Regions from separate parts of the Halomonas sp. LS-001 genome, predicted to be linked through region 2. Evidence: predicted binding sites of a transcription regulator. Region 2 holds the regulator's gene; the other holds the start of a gene.

Region 1 (3,417 bases), 470 kb from region 2:
TTGGCGTTATCAATCAGCGTTTCCAGAGTGGTATTCACCAGAGTGCGTGCCCGCTCAAGGCGAGGGAGGATGGTAAACACCACGTCATAAAGCTGAACGGGAGATGCGTAGATCTGCATGGAAGTCATGAAACGGCCAGTACCCAGCGAAAAGAGCCCACAGTGTACCTTTGAGCCATCATCCAGCAAGCGCCTGCCACCAACTTTTAATAGCCGTTACCAACCGTTACATCTTTTTTTACGATTATGCTAAAGGTTTCTCCTGACAGGCCGTAATTATTAATAACGGCACACAATGTGGCCGAAAAGCAGGCCTCAACGGCCAGTGTAACTGTAAAGGAGAATCACCATGTCTGTGATCAACACTAACATCACTTCCATGATCGGCCAGCAAAACCTGCGCGAATCACAAAATGCGCTGCAAACCTCCATGGAGCGTCTGTCTTCAGGCCTGCGCATCAACAGTGCCAAGGATGATGCGGCCGGTCAGGCCATCGCCAATCGTATGTCATCTCAGATTACCGGTCTGGGACAAGCGCAGCGTAACGCCAACGACGGTATCTCGATTTCCCAAACCGCCGAAGGTGCGCTTAACCAAGTGAACGATAACTTGCAGCGTGTTCGTGAATTAACAGTGCAGGCACAGAACGGAACTAACTCTCAGGATGATCTTCAGTCGATTCAAGACGAGATCACACAGCGTATGAACGAAATTGATCGGATTTCTGAAGAGACGGATTTTAACGGAACGAAAGTGCTTGCTTCCGACCAAGGAATTTCTATTCAAGTGGGCGCTAATGATAACGAAACTATTTCGGTAAATTTGGAGCAAATTGATAAGACCACACTGGGTTTAGCAAACTTTGATGTAACTTCGAGTCAGTCATTGGAGCCTGAGCTTGGTGAGCAGGTTGGTTATAATGATGCAGTTGGCGAGATTTATGAAGTTATCGACAAGGATACCGGTGAAGCAAGAACCGATGTTTTTGGCTCAAAGAATGACGACGGCACCATTACAGCCGTAAAAGTAGCTGCTACAGCCAACGCAACTAACCAAGGTTATGAAGCTGTAACTTATCAGGATGGAACCAACACAGGAATTACCGCAACCCTTCAATATGAAGCGAATGATGCTGCAAATGATGACTTTTCACGCGGTGATTTGAAAATTGTTGGCGAAAATGGTGATGGTGTTACTGTAGAAGTAGAGACTCTTGCTTCTGCTTCTACTGATGGTACAGATATTGATTTGAGCGGAGCTAATGTTGGTGAAGGCGCAATTGCTGATCTCGCAAAAGGTGGGCTTGAGCAGCTTGATAGCGCACTTGCCCAGGTTGATAGCCTGCGTTCTGAATTAGGTGCGGTGCAAAACCGCTTTGAATCTGCCATCACTAACTTAAGCACCAACGAGACTAACCTCTCAGCTGCACGGTCACGTATTGAAGATGCTGATTATGCAATGGAAGTGGCAGACATGACCAAGAACCAGATTCTGCAGCAGGCGGGTACTTCGGTACTGGCACAGGCGAACCAGCTGCCGCAGAACGTTTTGTCTCTGCTGGGTTAATCTGAGGCTTGAGATTGATAGAGATTTTTCTCTATCACTGAGAAGCATACGAAACCGGCTCCCTTTTGGGGCCGGTTTTTGTTTGAGGTGAACATGACCGATGACGAACGCCAGCATGTGATCAATGAGTTACAAAAGGTCATTGACGATACCCAAGCCACCCTCAGCCGCTTTGAAGCCACCGGCATGGATCATGAGATGCGTAAGGACTATGACAAGCTGCTGGGGATACTGGATGACGCAGTGAAGCAGCAGCGTGAGCATACCCAGGTGATGTTGGATAGCACTACAGATTGAGTCGCTAGTCGTAAAGAAAAATAATTTTTTGTAATCTGGTAAAGTTTTCTTAGCTGATGCCGATAAAATAGATAAGCCAGTTCACGGAAGAGATTCGACTCCATGCCAATGATCAATACCAATCTGACTTCACTCACTACCCAGCAAAGCTTGCGACAAAATCAGTCATCCCTTTCTACCAGCATGGAGCGGCTGTCATCTGGGCTGCGCGTTAATAGCGCGAAGGATGATGCGGCAGGCCAGGCGATTGGTAATCGCTTCCAGGCTCAGCGTATTGGTCTCAATCAAGGCGCGCGGAATGCCAATGACGGGATATCTCTATCCCAGACCGCCCATGATGTACTGAACGGCATGAACGAGAAACTGCAGCGCATCCGTGAACTGGCGGTTCAGGGGCTAAATGGCACGAATCAGACGCGTGATAGCGATTCTATCCAAGCTGAGATCAATCAGAACTTGATGGAAATCGACCGTTTGGCTGCTACTTCTGAGTATAACGGTATCCCTTTGATGACAGGTCAGGCTGGAAATGTTCCGTTACAGGTGGGGGCCAATGATGGCCAGCAAATTGGGGTAGATTTAAATCCACCTGGCTTTAGTGTAGAGGCGTTGGGGCTAGAAGGGTTAAACATTGCAGGTATCGATGGAGACGTTACTGAGCGGGATGCGCTGCGCGGTGTGGCACGTGACATCCGCCTTGATGACCCGTCAACCATTGGTCCAACATTCGCACCAGGCACCCAGCAGCCTCTCTACTATTCAGATGCCTTTGGCTATTATACAAGCGATGGGAGTGACGGTTTTTCGCATGTATCTGTCAATGCGTCACATAACACATCAACAGATACCAGCCAGGTATCGATAACCAATCCGCAACCTATATTTTCCAGTGCCATGATGACGGATCCAGAGCCCCTGCCTGACCTGCCGTCTAATCAGCGATTTATTGAAAAAGATAATACTTATTATCTTGAAGAGCGCTTGCCTGATGGCACTTTAAGTTATCGTGAAACGGGTTTTGCTCTTAGTTATGAAGAAGCTATGGGAACAGGTGCCTTTGAGCCTTCCTCTACGGTTGCCGCTGGTACCTATGCAAACGTCAGTGATGGCTTTACGTTTAACGGTGAAAGTTACAGTCAGGCAAGCGCTGAAGATATTGCGTTTTTATCTTCAACGGGCAGCACTCTTAATCCTGCATCATTAACCCAGAATGCTGATGGTAATCTTTATATCCAGACAGAAGTAAGTGGTCAGGATCGTTTTTTTGCGCTCGATGATGTTACAGCTAATGATCGACTGGTGTTTACACAGGAAGCAAGTGCTATTGAAGTAAATTCTGGCGATACATTTACAGAAGTGACAGGTGACTTTACATATGGAGTTAATAGTTATTCTACTAGTGGCGTAGAACTCGAGTTTACAGATCCAACCGGTACACTGGTTCAAGATCAAAATGACGACTTTTTTGTGAGGACTGGAAGCTCCACGAGCGATTATGATTTTTTTGTGCTTACCGGTGTTACTTCTGAGAGAGACCTTGTCTTGGAAGCTGGG
Region 2 (3,417 bases):
CTTCCCGGTGGCGTCAATGCCAGAAGCAGGACAAACAGGGTGATCAGCAGCGTTAACACGTCGAGATAGCTGGTCAACCAGCCTTCATCATCACCGCCACCCTCAAACACCGTAGGTTCCAGTGTGCGCCGGGTATCATGATCCAGCATGCCCACTACTCCTTACGTAATTTGACGTTAGAGTCGCGGATTTCATCGTGATAATTGGCAACAAAGGAATTCAACGTTTCCTCAATAAAGGACGGCAGACGACGCTTGGTAATCAGCGAAATCCCTTCCAGCACCATGTTCATGGTAATCAAACGCTCTTCCGTGCGGCGTTCCAACTTGACCGCAATCGGTTTGAAGATCAGATTGGCCAGCAAAATGCCGTAAAAGGTCGTCAACAGTGCCACGGCCATACGCGGGCCGATCACTTCCAGATCACCGGCGTCCATCACTTCCAGCATATTCACCAGCCCCACCAGAGTACCGATCATACCAAAGGCGGGCGCATAGGTTGCCATGGTGCGAAAGATCTGGGCTTCGGCATGCTCACGGGCCTTCAGGCGCGCAATACGCCAGCGCAGCATATCGAAAATTTCATCCTGCTTGGTGTTGGCAATCACTAATTGAATGCCCGAACGCAGAAACGGATTACGGGTGTACTTCAATGCCTCCTCAACCGCGCGCACATCACCTTTGAACCATAGCCGCGACATATCCACCAGTTCCTTGATGTCGTCGCGCACATAGGTATTTTCGCGCCGGAACACGACACCCACCAGGCGCACCACACGCAGGACTTCGCGTAGCGGATAACTGATAAAGGTCGCAGCCAGGGTACCGGTGACGACAATGGCCAGCCCCGGCAGATTCAGAAAGCTTTGCGGCGATTCCGCCGTGAAGAACAGAACACTGACCAGCAGTGCGATGCTGGCGAACATACCGATTAGCGTTGAGGGGTTCATCAACGACTCCTTGCCGGTCTTATGGGTCTAAAAATACGCGCCGAATGCGCCCGAAGTGATCAGACGCTTAGTCAGGCCGAATCATGGAGTTTTGCTCTCAGGCGGCTGACGGCCTGGCTGTGAAGCTGGGAAACACGCGACTCTGTCACGCCGAGCACAGCACCGATTTCCTTGAGGTTGAGCTCTTCCTGGTAGTAAAGCGCCATCAGCAGTTTTTCACGCTCCGGTAAGCCGCTGATGCCCGCCACCAGCCGTTCACGCTGCTGGCTATCCAGCAACTGCTCGAATGGACGACTCTGGTGGCTTGGGCCTTCCGGCTCGCCGTTTTCTTCCACCAGAGATTCATACGGCAGCAGCTGGCCGCTGTTGGTATCCTGCAACACCTGTTGATATTCACTGAGCGACATATCCAGCTCGCTGGCAATCTCACCCTCATCCGGTGCCCGGCCGAGTTGCTGCTCCAACCGCCTTACCACTTCATCAATCGCGCGAGCAGAGCGCCGCACGCTGCGCGGTAACCAGTCACGGGTGCGCAACTCATCCATCATCGCGCCACGAATACGCTGGCTGGCGAAGGTGGCAAAAGTCGCCCCCTGACTGGCATCAAAACGGCTAAGCGCTTCCAGAAGGCCAACGGTTCCGGCCTGAATCAAATCATCCAGCTCAATACTTGCCGGCAAGCGCACCTGTAGCGAGAGCGCCTGACGCCGCACCAGTGGCATGTACTGCGTTAACTGGTCCTGCTGTTCAAACCTGCCCTGTGCTGTGTACATCTTTTCGCCTCGCGGCTGGACGTGTGTCACTGATAATTAACGATGACCTGCATACCTTGTACGCGCACTGGCCGCTGCCCGTGTGACAGCGTAAAACGAAAGTGCACCGGCGCTGACGCGCTGAGGCCTTCAAATGCCTCGGTGCTGCCCCGCTGCGTTGGCACGGCAAGGCAGCCTGCCGAGTGGCAAAGCCAGGCACTGACCGGCTGACCAGGCGGATGCTCCCAGCGCCACTGCACGCGGCTTATTGTGCGCCCTTGCACGGGCGCACCCGGTGGCGGCGTCACGCGCTGCGTCTCGCTGTAACGCTCACTCATCGCCACCAGCATGCCCGGCACATTGGCTACCCAACTGCCAGTGGCAGCCATGACACTGGCGGGGAGCCATAACAGAACCAGCAGGCAGATAATCCGCTGTGGTTTCATCAAGTGACGCGACAACATAGCGCCGCGTCGTTTCGTATCTGATACAAAAGCCTCTCCCGTTTACCCCCCCCTTCCAGAAGGGCATCTGTGTTTCTGAAGTGGATCACTCAAATTTGTTACAAACTATTTAATAATCAGCTTAATGCAAACCGACAGCAAAGGCATCTAGTGTCTATTGACGTTTCATCACGAATGAAGCGTCAGGAGACCCTAGTGCGCCAGAATCAATAGTTCAATGTCCAGATACGTACGCGCCGCTGCCTGAAGGTTGTTCAATAAACCTGCGCGTGGAAGGTGCGGTTCATGGAATGCCAGCAGCCGCTTTGGGCCGCCCGCCTCCTGCAGTTGGTGCAGGGTACGAAACGTGCTCGCAAAGCTATCTGCGTGACTGTTGATCCATAGCGCCCAGCGGGAATGTTCCCGCGCATACTTGTGAAGGCCCGGGTCGTCGGGCATCACAACATGGATATCCCAGTCTTCCGGCTTACCGGCCCACTGCCGACCCAGCGCCGACCACTGCTCAAGACGTTCACGCACGCGATGCGCCTGGGCACTGCCAGTACCCGGCAACCCCACCACCATCAATACTTTTTTTGGTACTGGCTCTGGCTCTGGCTCTGGCTCTGGCTCTGGCTCTGGCTCTGGCTCTGGCTCTGGCTCTGGCTCTGGCTCTGGCTCTGGCTCTGGCTCTGGCTCTGGCTCTGGCTCTGGCTCTGGCTCTGGCTCTGGCTCTGGCTCTGGCTCTGGCTCTGGCTCTGGCTCTGGCTCTGGCTCTGGCTCTGGCAAATCAGTATCAGCGGACGCTGGCGATGACGACAGCGCCTGTGCTGATTCAGGTGGTGAGTCGGCCTCGCTGTCGTCGTCTGCCTGAGACTGCTGCTGACGCTGTAAATTGGCCCATTTACGTAATCCCGCTGCCTGATCCTGCCCGCTGCTCACACGACACCCTCCCGATTCACCGTGCCCAGTTGGCGAATGGCATCACGTGCCATAAGGGCATATAACAAGGCATCCAATAACGCCGTATCGCGCCGCCGACGACGGCCACCCAAGAGCCCCAGCAGATCACTGCGCAGCGCGGTGGCGGCGTCATCATCGGCACATTCCAGGTGACCGGCAACGGCTGCGCAGCCGCTGGCCATCAGCAGGCGAACTTCAGCGCTCACCTCACCGCCATCATCCTGTTTGAGCTGCTGCCAGGCACGCCGGGTTAATCCGGGCAACCCCTCGCCCTGTAACTGCATCACCAGCAATGACAACACCTCAGCGC

The links. The regulator FliA, encoded in region 2, starts transcription of late flagellar genes. The targets are predictions, from matches to a motif close to CTAAAGTTNNNNNNNNNNCNGCCGATA.
Region 1: a site for FliA is predicted at 1,902-1,928, ahead of ACU6TU_RS15415 (flagellin N-terminal helical domain-containing protein). Genes of this name have one in related genera too.

What each region holds. Positions count from the first base shown of each region.
Region 1 covers NZ_CM129816.1:3,466,026-3,469,442, reverse strand. Annotated here, with positions in the region: gene ACU6TU_RS15430 (hypothetical protein) at 1-128, opposite strand, end outside; gene ACU6TU_RS15425 (FliC/FljB family flagellin) at 349-1,566, shown strand; gene ACU6TU_RS15420 (hypothetical protein) at 1,660-1,863, shown strand; gene ACU6TU_RS15415 (flagellin N-terminal helical domain-containing protein) at 1,966-3,417, shown strand, end outside.
Region 2 covers NZ_CM129816.1:95,979-99,395, reverse strand. Annotated here, with positions in the region: gene ACU6TU_RS00480 (OmpA/MotB family protein) at 1-149, opposite strand, end outside; gene ACU6TU_RS00475 (motility protein A) at 155-949, opposite strand; gene ACU6TU_RS00470 (RNA polymerase sigma factor FliA) at 1,021-1,722, opposite strand; gene ACU6TU_RS00465 (flagellar protein FlhE) at 1,749-2,165, opposite strand; gene ACU6TU_RS00460 (hypothetical protein) at 2,358-3,086, opposite strand; gene flhF (flagellar biosynthesis protein FlhF) at 3,083-3,417, opposite strand, start outside.